2 regions of the Mesorhizobium sp. WSM4847 genome follow, and region 2 is predicted to be linked to the other one. Evidence: predicted binding sites of a transcription regulator. Region 2 holds the regulator's gene; the other holds the start of a gene.
The links. The regulator LexA, encoded in region 2, represses DNA repair genes until DNA is damaged. The targets are predictions, from matches to a motif close to TGTTCNNNNTGTGTTCNG.
Positions count from the first base shown of each region.

Region 1: ruvC (crossover junction endodeoxyribonuclease RuvC) is a predicted target of LexA. The motif match lies at 5,346-5,363, and genes of this name have one in related genera.

Region 1 covers NZ_JBVVPY010000034.1:55,260-62,437, forward strand. Annotated here, with positions in the region: gene ybgC (tol-pal system-associated acyl-CoA thioesterase) at 188-661, opposite strand; gene AC0L28_RS31640 (glycoside hydrolase family 5 protein) at 796-2,046, shown strand; gene AC0L28_RS31645 (metallophosphoesterase) at 2,040-2,954, opposite strand; gene ruvB (Holliday junction branch migration DNA helicase RuvB) at 3,083-4,120, opposite strand; gene ruvA (Holliday junction branch migration protein RuvA) at 4,164-4,784, opposite strand; gene ruvC (crossover junction endodeoxyribonuclease RuvC) at 4,795-5,304, opposite strand; partial or broken gene AC0L28_RS31665 (LysR family transcriptional regulator) at 5,420-6,222, opposite strand; partial or broken gene AC0L28_RS31670 (cyclophilin-like fold protein) at 6,216-6,443, shown strand; gene AC0L28_RS31675 (hypothetical protein) at 6,609-6,896, shown strand.
Region 2 covers NZ_JBVVPY010000005.1:9,261-16,438, reverse strand. Annotated here, with positions in the region: gene gltA (citrate synthase) at 1-196, opposite strand, end outside; gene gltX (glutamate--tRNA ligase) at 375-1,799, opposite strand; gene AC0L28_RS08275 (ComEC/Rec2 family competence protein) at 1,903-4,359, shown strand; gene lexA (transcriptional repressor LexA) at 4,353-5,090, opposite strand; gene AC0L28_RS08265 (molybdopterin molybdotransferase MoeA) at 5,195-6,400, opposite strand; gene moaC (cyclic pyranopterin monophosphate synthase MoaC) at 6,400-6,897, opposite strand; gene trpC (indole-3-glycerol phosphate synthase TrpC) at 6,964-7,178, opposite strand, start outside.

The DNA.
Region 1 (7,178 bases), on a different contig from region 2:
GGCGGCCTTTTCAGGGCAAATCTTGGTGAAAGGAAGGCGCTGGATTCCTCCAATCTTCACCACTCTCTTCATGAACTGTTATGGTTAAGGATGGGTTAGGACGCACAGCGCGGCGCATTGCCGCGCCTTGGGCGAGCCGCCTGGCATCGTCAGCGGATCATTGGGATCGGTAACTTGCCGATTTGAACTATCGATTTGTCTTGGGCATGAAGGTTGCGATCCATTCCTTCGGAAAGCGCCTTGGCCGGCCGTTCTCGCCGATGATCGCCGCCTCGACCCGCGCCTCGACCAGCACCTCGCCGCCGCGCTTCAGCTGCTGCGCCATAAAGATGCGGGCGCCCGAAATGTCCTCGGTGCGCGTCTCGATGGTCAAGACATCGTCCATGCGGGCGGAGCCGCGAAAGTCGATCTCCATGCGCCGCACCACCCAGATTATTCTTTCGCCGTGCTTGCCGTCGGCAAGCTCGGTGTGGTGGACGCCGGCAAGCCTGAGATAATCGGAACGGCCGCGCTCGAAGAATTCGAGATAGCGCGCGTGATAGACGACGCCGGAGAAATCGGTGTCGGCATAGTAGACCCGCGCCATCAGCCGGTGGCCGAATTCGGTCAGCGCGCCGGAAAGCCCGGCGCAGAGCGCCGCCGATTCACCATGATCGTCCATCGCGCTTTCCTTTCTTGGCCTGGCCGGGCACCTAAAGCGCGACGCGCTTCAGGTGATGTTTGCGGGCGCGCGTCGTTGTCGCAAAACCGCTGCACAGTTTTGGGCGACACGCATTAACTTGGCGCATGAACCCGATGGCACTGTTGACGGCGATGATCAAGACCTCGATGGCAGCGCTGCTTGCGCTGGCCGCGCTGGTGCCGCCGGGCCAGGCGGCGAGCTTTATGATGAAGCGCGGCCTCAATCTCGACCAATGGACGACATGGCCGGGCGAGGACAAATGGGGCGACCGGCGGGCAATCCTGCCCTATCCGGAATGGCGCAAATTCCTCAACGACGACGACCTCAAGGCGCTGAAGAGCGCCGGCTTCGATTTCCTGCGCATGCCCGTCGATCCGTCGCCGTTCCTGTCCGGCGAGACGCTGGCGCTGCGCGACGAGCTCTATGCCAGCGTGCTGGCCTCGGTGCGCATGATCAACCGCGCCGGCTTGAAGGTGATCGTCGACATGCACCTGATCCCCAGCGGCAGCAGCCGCAAGATCGGCATGGGCGAGGTGATGCACGATCCACAAATGTTCGACGCCTATGTCGAAATGGTGCGCAAGATGGCGCGCACGCTGGCCGATGAGGATCCGCGCCAAGTCGCTTTCGAGCCGATGAACGAGCCGGTCATCGACTGCGACGCCGACGGCACCGGCCTGTGGCCGGAGCGCCAGCAGAAACTGTTCGCGGCGGCGCGTTCGTCAGCCACCAGGCTCACCCTGATCCTGACCGGCGCCTGCTATTCCAAGGCGGTATCGCTGGCAAAGATCGATCCGAAGGCGATCCCCGACGACAACATCATCTGGACCTTTCACTCCTACGACCCGTTCCTGCTGACCCATCAGGGCGCGACCTGGGCCGGCGACTTCATCCCCTATGTCACCGGCCTGCCCTATCCGCTCAGCGCCGTCCCGCGCGCCCAGCTGGATGCTGCGCTCGATACGATCCGCGCAAGGATCAAGGCCGAGGCGCCATGGGCGCGCCAGAGCGGCCTGCTTGCCTATCTCGACGAGCAGGTCGCCAGCCTGGACACGGACGAGGAGCTGCGCGAGACGATGGAGGCGCCGTTCACCAGGGTCGAGGCCTGGGCAAAGGCCAACGGGATAAAGCCGGAGAACATCACGCTCGGCGAATTCGGCATGATCCGCCAGGAATACGGCAATCCCTACGTGATGCCGGCCGAATACCGTGCCGCTTATGTCAGGGACATGATCGCGCGCGCCGAAGCCCATGGCTTCGCATGGTCGGTCTGGAGCTATGGCGGCGCCTTCGGCATCGTAGACGCTTTTGATGGCGACAAGGCCGAGCCGGATGTGATGGACGCGATCAGGTCACTTCATTGAAGTGCTGAACCCAGGTCGATCGAAAGAATCTCTGGGCGCATCCCGAAACGCACCGGCAGGATGCTGAAACCGAGGCCTCCGGAGACGATCAGGTTACAGTTCTCCTCCACGACATGGCCATAGGCAAAACGGTTGCCGAAGCGGGACGGCACGACCGGAGAATAGCCGAGCAACCGCACCTGTCCGCCATGGGTATGACCCGAAAGGGTCAACGATACCCGTGGCGGGACCTTCGGGAAAATGTCCGGCTCATGTGCCAGCAGGATAACAGGGGCCTTGTCGCTTACCTTTGCCAGCGTGCCGTGCAGATCGTCCAGTCCTTTGAACCTGCTGCGGCCCCAGGCCTTGCCCGGCCGCAGCGCAAGTTGGTCGGCAAGTCCGGCGACCCAGAAGCCATGCCCGTCTTTTTCCAGGCGCACCACATCGTTTTCCAGGACCGGTATGCCGGCGCTCTCGAGCGCCCGGCGCGCCACCGTCGGCCCCAACCCGGCCTTCTGCGCGGAAAGGTCCTCCCACCAGTCGTGATTGCCAAGGATGGACCACACGCCGAGTGGCGCCTTCAGGCCTGACAAGGCCGGCGCCCATTCGGAGGAGCCCACCCAGTCCGTAACCAGGCGTGTGCCGGCTGCATAGTCGCCAAGCAGGACAATCAGATCCGGCTGCAGGCTGTTCGCCCGTTCGGCAAGTGACCTGATCCGCTCCGGCGTCATCCATGGCCGACAGGCATGAATATCGGCGAGAGCGACGACGCGAAGCCGCAATCCTGCAGTCCAGTTTGGCGGGGTCAGTGAATAGCGCTTTACATGTGTCAGCAGCATCGGCTCGAGGCCAACCGCATAAGCATTGAGCGACACGGCGGATAGGAAGGAACCGCCGATGAGGCGCAGGAAGCCGCGTCTGGTGATCATCGCTCAACCCCTTCGTTCGTGGAACCGACGGTCCCACAGCGAAGCGTTAGAGCCCGCAAATGCGCCGGCAAGCTGACCAGGATTAGGAGATTTTGCGCAGCAAAGAAGGCCGCAACGCCGCGCCGACGCTACTCTTCCTGGAACAGGCTGATCTGCTGCTGCGCCAGGTCCTTCGGCGCATCGAGGCCGAGATGCCGCCAGGCATTGGCGGTCAGCACGCGGCCGCGCGGTGTGCGCTGAATAAAACCCTGCTGGATCAGATAGGGCTCGATGATGTCCTCGATGGCGTCGCGCGGCTCGGAAAGCCCTGCCGCGATGGTCTCGATGCCGACCGGCCCGCCGCCAAAATTCCGCGCGATCATCGAGAGATAGCGGCGGTCGAGCGCGTCGAGGCCGAGCGCATCGACCTCGAGCCGCGTCAGCGCCTCGTCGGCGATCTGGCGGTCGACGTGACCGTCGCCGGCGACGGAGGCAAAATCACGCACGCGGCGCAACAGCCGGCCGGCGATGCGCGGCGTGCCGCGCGCGCGCCGCGCGATCTCAAGCGCGCCATCGTCTCCGAGCGGCATGGCAAGGATGCGGGCGCCGCGCCGCACGATCTGCTCCAGTTCCTCGACCGAGTAGAAATTGAGGCGGACCGGAATGCCGAAACGGTCGCGCAGCGGATTGGTCAAAAGGCCGAGCCGGGTGGTGGCGGCGACCAGTGTGAAGCGGGCAAGATCGATCTTGACCGAACGCGCCGCCGGCCCTTCGCCGATGATCAGGTCGAGCTGGAAATCCTCCATCGCCGGATAGAGGATTTCCTCGACCGCCGGGTTGAGCCGGTGGATCTCGTCGATGAACAGCACGTCGCGGTCTTCGAGATTGGTGAGCAGTGCTGCGAGATCGCCGGCCTTGGCGATGACCGGACCGGAGGTCGAGCGGAAATTGACGCCGAGCTCGCGTGCCATGATCTGCGCCAGCGTCGTCTTGCCGAGGCCGGGCGGCCCGACGAACAGCACATGGTCGAGCGCCTCGCTGCGGCCCTTGGCGGCCTCGATAAACACTTTGAGATTGGCCCGCACCGCCGCCTGGCCGACGAAATCGCCGAGCGTCTGCGGCCGCAAGGTCTGCTCGGCATCTTCGCCGCGCTTGTCGGGAGCAATGAGGCGTGGCGAAAGGCTCATGCCGCCTTCCTTGCACAGGGCAGAGAACGGGACAAGCGCAGACTCACCGCGCCAGTTCCTTCAGCCCGAAGCGGATCAGCTTCGACGCATCCGCGTCCTCGCCGGCGCTTTTCAGCGCCGCCGCCACCGCATTCGCGGCGGTATCGCGCGAATAGCCGAGATTGACCAGCGCCGAGACGGCGTCGCTGATCGGCGCCGGCGCGACGCCTTCGCCAAGCTCCTGCTTCAGGCCGATGGTGCCGGAGGCAGCGCCCGCAAAGGCCGGCGCCTTGTTCTTCAGTTCGGTGACGATGCGCTCGGCCACCTTCTTGCCGACGCCGGGCGCGCGGCTGACCATGGCAATATCACGCAGCGCGATGGCATTGGCGAGTTCGGCCGGCGCCAGCGTCGACAGGATGGCCAGCGCCACCTTGGCGCCGACGCCCTGCACATTGCTCATCAGCAGCCGGAACCATTCGCGCTCCAGAACCGACTGAAAACCGTACAGCCTCAACATGTCCTCGCGCACATAGGTCTCGATGAACAGCACCACCGCCTCACCGGAGGCCGGCAAGCCGGCCAGCGTGCGCGTCGAGCAGTGGACGACATAGCCGACGCCGTGCACGTCGATGATGCAGAAATCCTCGTCGACCTCGTCCAGCGTGCCTTTTAGCTTGCCGATCATGTGTGGTCCCTCATGCCAGCGCCGCCAACCTATAGACAACACTCTGCCGGTGATGCGCGTGGCAGATGGCAATGGCCAGCGCGTCGGCGGCATCGTCGGTGTCGAACGTCGCCTTCGGCATCAGCACCTTGACCATCATGTGGATCTGCTTCTTGTCGCCATGACCGACGCCGATCACCGCCTTCTTGACGGCGTTGGGCGCATATTCGGCAACGACCAGGCCGGCCAGCGCCGGCACCAGCATGGCGATGCCGCGCGCCTGGCCGAGCTTCAGCGTCGCGGCCGCATCCTTGTTGACGAAGGTCTGCTCAACCGCTGCTTCGTGCGGCATGGCGGCATGCAGGATCTCGGCAAGTCCGTCATGCAACTGGCAAAGCCGTGTCGCCAGCGTCGCCTTGTCGTCGGAACGCACGGTGCCGGAGGCGACGAAGCGCAGCGAGTTGCCGAGGCTTTCGACGATGCCCCAACCGGTGCGCCTCAGCCCCGGATCGATGCCGATGATGCGAATCGTTTCCCCCATCCGCCAAGTTTACCCGTGGCGGACAGCGATGCCAGCGAAATGTGAACAAACCAGAAACGGTTCCGCTGCGTCCTAATAGGGCGTGAGCCAATCGCACGGTTTAGATCCCCTCGCTTCAATTCCGATGTCGTAGCGCATCGACGATGACCTTGAACGCGAGAAGATTTTGACGACGGCTCGGATAGTAGAGGAAATAGCCTTCAAAGAACGGCGACCAATCGTCCAGAAGCTGAACCAGTTTGCCACGTGCGATGTGCTGCTCGACGATGTTCTCCGGGACGTAGGCGATGCCGTATCCACTGGCCGCGGCATCAATCATGGCATAAGTATTATTGAAGGTCAGTTGACCGTTCACTCGAACGCGGAGCGCCTGCCCATCCTTCTCGAACTCCCAGGCATAAAGGCCGCCGGCGCTTTCATGACGCATGTTGATACAGAGATGCCGAATCAGTTCTTGCGGGTGCCCGGGCACACCATGCGCGGCGAGATAGGCAGGCGAAGCAATGGCGACCAGACGCCAGTCGGGACCGATGCGCACCGCGATCATATCCTTCTCAACGCTCTCTCCAATCCGGACGCCGGCGTCGAAGCCTTCCTCAACGATGTTGCGGAAGGTGCTGTCCAGGATCAGTTCGACGCTGATATCGGGATAGGCGACAAGCACCGGCTTGAGCTTAGGCCAGACCACGCTTTCGAGTGCATGGTCGGACAGGGTCAGCCTGATCGAGCCTGACGGCTTGTCGCGGAGCGCCGTCAGCGCCGCGATCTCGTCGTCGATTTCGGCGATGCGCGGCGCAATTGTCTGCAGCAGCCGTTCGCCCGCGATCGTCTTGCGACGTTGCGCGTGGTGCGGGTCAGCAGGCGGATGCCCATGCGCGCTTCGAGCTGCTTGATTGTATGGCTGAGCGTCGATTGCGCCGGAAGGCGGCGGTCGCTTCAGGAACGAGGCGGTTGGCGATCTTTGCTACTACGCCCCTTGGGGCAATCTTGCGATGTTTCATGGTCCCTATCGGTGGTCGCGCGGCCTGATCCGGCTCGGGCGTCTCGACCAGGGGCCAGCGCCGCTTCTGGTGCGCGGAGAGCATCCGATGCGCGTCGAAGTTCTTCCTGAGCCCGGAAGGCTACCGCACAATGGATGAACGCCGCCTCCCGCGCTCCACTTTATTGCAAGACGGTCAAATTTGAGCTTCCGCATTCATGTTTTGTCGAGCGTATCTCTTAGAGTCGCTTAAACCTTCTGCGCCGTAAGTTTTAGCCGTGCTGAATCGCCGTCAGCGCCGATGACGACGAAATAGGAGAACGCAATGACTCGAAATCACGTTGAACGTCTTGGAGAGTTCAGGGAAATCCTGGTCGCGACTCGACGCGAAGGAGTCCGTAACGTGCACCATACCCGCGACGCAATGCGGGCAAGCGGCTTTCAGATCGGGGACAGCGACGGCTCCAGCTACGGAGCCAAGCTAAAGGAACTCCAAGAGGAAATCGAGGCAGTCGATCGCGCCATCGAAGACGAGAAGCGGCTGGCCTTGCCCCTTGAGAGTGCGGCTCAATCCCGCCGACCAATTAAGCCGAGGATCGTGAAGGGAACATAGAGTCGGGACGGCCCTTGCTGCCCGTCGCGTGGATTCGCCTGCGACATCGTGTCGGGCTCGTCGCCGCCGTGCAACGAGCCCTGAACGTCATCCGTTGCCATCAAACGTGGCGGCCGAAGCCGCCCTGTGTCGATGTCGATCGCTGTGTCCATCGTTGTCGATGCCGTCGCTACCCTCGCCAACGGCGTTCTTCAGGTATCCGATCTGAAACGCGATATTTGGACATGAAATCACGGAGGCCAGCTTCTGGCGCAAGGCGGTCGGCTGGATGAAAAGGTCGGC
Region 2 (7,178 bases):
AACTTGCCGTCGAGGTGAAGCCGGGATCATAGGTGAAGGCCCCGGTGGTGCTGTAAAGCGCGCCGATATCGATGACATCAGGTCCGACCGAGCCGCTTCGCACCTTGAGTTCGTGAGTTTTGCCGCCGAATTCAAGTTTCGCGGTCGACGCGTGGGTTTTGCCGCCAAATTCCTTTTTTGTCGCAGCTTCGGACATTGCAAACTCCTTTTTGTTTTCTCATGTCGGCAAAGGCAAAATTTCTGCAAGCAACACGTCGAAAGTATCGGAGTTCGCGCGTTGCGCCCGCAATTGGATTGCGTGCCAAATTGGGCCAAGATCTAATGTTGCACTGCGAAACCCACCTTTCAATGCCAATCTTCTTGGGCCAGTTTTGCTAATCGATTTGATCCGCGACGCGCGCCAGGCTTTCCTCGCGGCCAAGCACGGCAAGCACGTCGAACACGCCGGGCGAGGTGCTTTTGCCGGTGAGCGCGGCGCGCAAAGGTTGGGCCACTGCGCCAAGCTTATGACCGCCGGCCAGCGCATATTCGCGGATCGCCGCTTCCGCCGCTGCGGCCGTCCAATCCCCTGAAATCGCCTTCAGCGCCGCATGGGCGCCCCGCAGGATCTCGCGCGCCTCGCCGCCGAGCAGCGCCGCCGCCTTCTCGTCGATCGGCAGCGGCCGCTCGGCAAACAGGAAGGCGGCACCGTCGACCAGCTCGACCAGCGTCTTGGCGCGCTCCTTCAAGCCGGGCAGGGCGGCCAGCAACTGCGCCTTGCGTGTGTCGTCGAGGCGCGCTGCGATCGCCGGGCCGCCTTCGAGATAGGGCAAGGTGTTGATGAAGATATCGAGCAATTCGGGCTCGTTCATGCGCCGCATATGCACGCCGTTCAGCGCCTCGAGCTTGGCGAAGTCGAAGCGGGCGGCCCCCTTGTTGACATCGCCGATGTCGAACCACGCAATCATGTCGGTGATCGATATGACCTCGTCGTCGCCGTGGCTCCAGCCGAGCCGCGCCAGGTAGTTGAGCAGTGCCTCGGGCAGATAGCCCATGGCGCGATAGGCTTCAACGCCGAGGGCGCCGTGCCGCTTCGACAGCTTGGCGCCGTCGGCGCCATGGATCAGCGGGATATGCGCGATTGACGGCACCTCCCAGCCCAAGGCTCGATAGATCACCATTTGGCGGGCGGCATTGGTCAGATGGTCGTCGCCGCGGATGATGTGGGTGATGCCCATGTCGTGGTCGTCGACGACGACGGCATGCATATAGGTCGGGTTGCCGTCCGAGCGCAGGATGATGAAATCGTCGAGGTCCTTGTTGGGGAAGCGGACTTCGCCCTGCACGCGGTCATGCACCACCGTCTCGCCTTCGGCCGGCGCCTTGATGCGGATCGCGCCCCTGGCGCCAACCGGCGCCTCTGACGGGTCGCGGTCGCGCCAGCGGCCGTCATAGCGGGGAGGCAAGCCCTTGGCCCGCGCACTCTCGCGCATCGCCTCCAGCTCAGCCGGCGCGGCATAGCAGTAATAGGCTTTGCCGAGGCGCACCAGCTCCTCGGCGACCGCGCGGTGGCGCGGCGCTCGCTCGAACTGCGATACCGGCTCGCCGTCCCAGGTGAGGCCGAGCCAGGAGAGCCCATCGAGGATGGCAGCGGTTGCCGCATCGGTCGAACGCTCGCGATCGGTGTCCTCGATGCGCAGCAGCATCCTGCCGCCGGTGTGTTTCGCATACAGCCAGTTGAACAGCGCCGTGCGCGCCCCGCCAATATGCAGGAATCCGGTGGGCGAAGGGGCAAAACGGGTGACGACCTTGTCGGACATGGAACTCTCGGGGCAAGCGCAGGAAACGGATGTGGCTGCGCGGACTTTCGCGCGTCGCGCGTTCATGTAGCATAGGAGGTCAAGGGCGCAAGGGGCGAACCCTATGGCTGGACCAGGCCGCGGCGTGGACGAGAGCGAGGGCGCGACCGCAAGCGTCAGCGAACGATCGCTGTTTGCCGACGTTCCTCACACTGAGTCGCTACCCGTTTCGCTGCCTGCGTCGCCGCTGAGCATCCAGCCTCTTTCGCCGGATCGCCCGGCGCCGATACCGGCTTCAGCACCCGGCCCTGTCATTCGTTTTCGCCGACAGCTCAGCCATCTTTCACCATCCGGTGTCCGCAACAGCGTGGCCGCGGCAGCCGGCCTGGAACTCGACCGGGGCGTCGCCTTCCTGCTGGTGCCGGTTTTCCTGGCATGCGGGGTGATCGTCTATTTTTCGCTTGCCGTCGAACCGGACTTTGCCCAGCCCATCGCCGTCGTGGTCCTTACGGCATTGTGTGCGGCCGTCACGCGCTCACGCCGCAAAACGCACCTGTGCTTCATGGCAGCGTTGCTGTGCGCGCTTGGTGTGCTCGCCGCCAAGGTTGAAACCTGGCGCGCCGGAACGAAGATGCTCGGTTCGGAAATCCAGACCCGGCTGACCGGCCGTGTCGTCAGGCTCGACCAGATGGCGAACGGCCGGATCAGGCTGACCATCGACGTGATGTCGACCGCCCGGCCGACACTGCGTTATGCACCCGAACGTGTCAGGGTGTCGGCACGCAAGATTCCCGCTGAGATGACCGCAGGCTCGGTGGCAACCGGCTATGTGAGGCTTCTGCCTCCGACTGGCCCGGTCAGACCGGACAGCTTTGACTTTTCCTTTGACAGCTATTTCGCCGGCATCGGTGCCAGTGGCTTTTTCCTCGGCAGTCCAAAGATCGTCGTCTCCGAAGATGCACCGTTAACCGCACGCCTTTCTTCGTCGATCGAGAAGGCGCGCGAAACCATCGCCGACCATATCAGGGACAGCATCGGTGGTGCCGAGGGGGAGATTGCCGCTGCGCTGATCGTCGGCGTGCGTGCCGGCATCCCCGAAGAGATAAACGAATCGATGCGGCGCACCGGCATCTACCACATCATCTCCATTTCCGGCCTGCACATGGCGCTTGTCGCCGGCACCGTCATGGGATTGCTGCGCGGCGCCTTTGCGCTGTTTCCCGACTTTTCGTCGCGCCGGCCGGTCAAAAAATATGCGGCTGCTGCTGCACTCGTCTCCATCGCTGCTTATCTGATCTTTTCCGGTATCGTGGTCGCGGCTGAACGCAGCTTCATCATGCTGGCGGTAATGCTTGTCGCCGTGCTGTTCGACCGGGCGGCACTCACCATGCGCAACCTGGCGATTTCGGCCATCGCCGTCATCGTCGTGTCGCCGCACGAGGTGGTCGGCGCAAGCTTCCAGATGTCGTTCGCCGCGACTGCGGCTCTCGTGGGCGCCTATGCCGGTTGGTCCGACTATCGTGCCGACAAGGCCAAGGCGCCGCGACAGCGACGGTCACCGGTCGCTTTCGTCACGCGCAAGCTCGTCGCCGGGGCAGGCACCATCGCAATGACCTCCATCATTGCCGGCAGCGCCACCGCGCTCTTCGCCATCTGGCACTTCCAGCGCGTCTCGCCGCTCAGCCTGTTCGCCAATCTGGCCGTCATGCCGATCGTCACGATCGTCATGTTCCTGGCCGTCCTCAGCGCCTTGGCAATGCCTTTCGGCCTCGACGGCCCTTTCCTCTACATGATGGGCAAGGGCCTGACGGCGATGATTGCAATTTCGGGATGGATCTCGGAGCGTTCGCCGGTCGATGCAGTCGGCCTGATTTCGTTGCAATCGGTTCTGCTGGTGACGGTCGCCTTAGTCATCGCCACGATGGCGACGACATGGCTGCGGCTTGCGGCACTTCCCTTTGCGCTCGCCGGCCTGCTGACGATTTCCGAGACGCGCACCCCCGACGTGCTGATCTCGGAGGATGCGCATCTGGTGGCGCTGCCGATCGGCGGCGGCGAACTTGCCGTCAACCGGATGCGTTCGAACGAATTCACCACCGACAACTGGAAACATGCGCTGGTTTCAACAACGATCGTCGAGCCGGAGACATTCGAAAAAGGAGATGTGCGGTTCGACATCGCCGATCCGGCCGACCTGCCGCCGGGAGCGCCTTTCACCTGCACTGCCGGCCTGTGCCTGGCCCGGCATCCGTCCGGCGCGCTCATCGCGCTCGCCGACAACCGCAAAACCGCGCGGCCGGCCTGTGCCTTTGCGGATTTGATCGTCATCGACGATGCCACAGCCTATTACAAACCCTGCCGCAACCCGCTGGTTCTCGTCGTCACCAAACGGCAGCTCGCTCGCATGGGCAGTGCCGCCGTCTTCTTCGATCCGCTATCGGCGAAGACGCGCGCAGAAATCCGTTTTGCCGTCAGACAGCCATACAGGCCTTGGCATGAGCAGCGGCGATTTTCGCGCGAGGCGAGGGGCCTGCCGCCATACCGCAGGGCCGAGAAACCCAAGAAGCCTGCCGTTCAGTAACGCCGGATCAGTCCGACGAGCTTGCCCTGCACCTTGACCCGGTCCGGCCCGAAGATGCGCGTCTCGTAGGCCGGATTGGCGGCTTCCAGTGCGATCGAGGCACCTTTGCGGCGGAATCGTTTCAGCGTCGCTTCCTCCTCGTCGACCAGAGCGACAATGATCTCGCCAGGCTGGGCGGTTTCGGCGTTGCGGATGATGACCGTGTCGCCGTCGAAGATGCCGGCCTCGATCATCGAATCACCCTTGACCTCCAGCGCGTAGTGCGTGCCGCCGGTGATCATGTCCGGTGGCACCGAGATCGAATGCGTCTGGTGCTGGATGGCGTCGATCGGCACACCGGCAGCGATGCGGCCCATCACCGGTATGGAGACGGTGGCAACGACGTCGTCGTCATTGCCGGCAGCACGCATGCGCGAAGGCGCCGGCTTGATCTGGCGTCCGAGGCCGCCCTGCCCAAGGGAGCCTTGAATGACGCTCGGCGAGAATTTGCGCGCCGCATTGAGGCCCGGCGCGATCGAATCGGGCAGGCGCAGCACCTCCAGCGCGCGGGCGCGGTTGGGCAGGCGGCGAATGAAACCGCGTTCCTCCAGCGCCGTGATCAGCCGGTGGATCCCTGATTTGGAGGCGAGGTCGAGCGCTTCCTTCATCTCGTCGAACGAGGGCGGAATGCCGCTTTCCTTCAGCCGTTCGTGGATGAACATCAGCAGTTCATGTTGTTTGCGTGTCAGCATCGCGACCCCCAACAGAATCAGAAAAACAAACCCAGAACAAACACTATCTGTTCCAGTTGTGTTCCGCAACCATTTAAAGTTTAATGAATGTGTTGACGTTTTGTTCAGCGTAGCATCAGCACGCTGCAGGCGGCGCCGGCTGCGGCTGCGGGAGCGAATGGCTCGCGTACGACCAGTCCGTTGGCGTCGGCCAGCATTCTGAGCATCGAGGAATCCTGGATACTGAACGGCGTTGCCTCAAGCGTGCCAGCTTCTTCCTTCACCACCGCGCGTACATAGTCCTGCCTGAGATCGTTAGCCGGCATGGCGGCGCCGAGCCGCGCCAGACGCATGTCCTGGCGGAAGGCGCGGCCGCCGAGCCGCGCCAGCAGCGGCTTCAGAAAGAGCTGCGTGCAGACCAGGCTGGCCACCGGATTGCCAGGCAGGCCGATGCAGCGGATGGCGCCCAGCCGCCCGAACATCAGTGGCTTGCCGGGCCGCATGGCGATTTTCCAGAAATCGAGCGCCATGCCTTCGCCGGTCAGCACGTCATGGACGAGGTCATGGTCCCCGACCGAGGCGCCGCCCAGCGTGACGATGACGTCCGCGCCTGCGTCGACGGCTTTTGTCACCAGCGCGGCGATCGCGTCCTTGCGGTCGGCGGCGATGCCGAGATCGAGTGCGCTGGCGCCGACCGAGCGGGCCGCGGCGGCGACGCCATAGGCATTGGAGGAGATTATCTGGTCGGGGCCAAGGTCGCTGCCCGGCGGCAGCAATTCGTCGCCGGTGGCGATGATGGCGACCAGCGGCCGTTTCACCACGCGGACCTGCTGGTGGTTGGCCGACGCCGCCAGCGACAATGCCGCCGGATCAAACAGGCGGCCTTTCTCCAGCAGCATGTCGCCCTGCGAGAAATCGAGCCCGAGGCGGCGGATGTTGCGGCCTTCAACCGTCGGCGCGGTCACTTCGACCATGCCGCCGCCGAGGTCGCGGACATTCTCCTGGATGACGATGGTGTCGGCGCCTCCGGGAAGCGGCGCGCCGGTGAAGATGCGCACGGCCTGCGCCGCGCCGACTGTTCCGGCAAAGCCTCGTCCGGCCGGCGCCATGCCGATCACCGAAAGTCTCGCGGGCACGGACGCGACATCGTCGGCCCGCACGGCATAGCCGTCCATGGCCGACGCGTTGAATGGCGGCTGGGTGCGGAGCGCCATGAGCGGCTCCGCCAGCACGCGGTCGGCGGCATCCATCAGGGCGACGCTTTCAGCCTGCAAGGGCGCAGCATCCGCAAGCAGGTGCTCGAGCGCCTCGGCGACCGCAAGCAGCGCCATTATTGGCCTGCCCCCTCGGCATCCGCCTTGTAGTCGCCGGATTTGCCGCCGGTCTTTTCCACCAGCCTGATGCCGGAGATGGCCATGCCGCGATCGACCGCCTTGGCCATATCATAGATGGTCAGGCAGGCGACCGAGACGGCGGTCAGCGCTTCCATCTCGACGCCGGTCTTGCCGGTGACGCGGGCCAGCGCCGTGACCTTCAGGCCGGGCAGCGTCGCGTCAGGTTCGATGTCTACCGATATCTTGGTCAACAGCAGCGGATGGCAGAGCGGGATCAGCTCATGCGTCCTCTTGGCCGCCATGATGCCGGCGATGCGCGCCGTACCCAGCACGTCGCCTTTCTTGGCATCGCCGTCGAGAATCATTTTCAGCGTTTCGGGCCGCATCGAGACAAGACCTTCGGCGATTGCCGTGCGGGTCGTCTCCGCCTTGTCGCCGACATCGACCATATTGGCTTCGCCTTCCGCGCCAAGATGGGTGAGGGCGGCCGACATCGTCAGGTCACCCTGGAGCGACGTGCGTCCGTTTGGACGCACAAACTACGCTCTAACGCTTTGTATCTATGCATCATGCTCTCCGAAAATCGATTCCGACTTTCGGGAAGATGCATTGGCGGGCGCCTTGCCCATCAAAAGCAGGTGCGTCGCAGTGGCCACGTCCTGTTGCCGCATCAGGCTCTCGCCGACGAGGAAAGTGCCGATGTCGCTCCGTTCCAGCCTGCGGCAGTCCTGGTGCGAGAAAATACCGCTCTCGCTGACCAGCAGCCGGTCGGCCG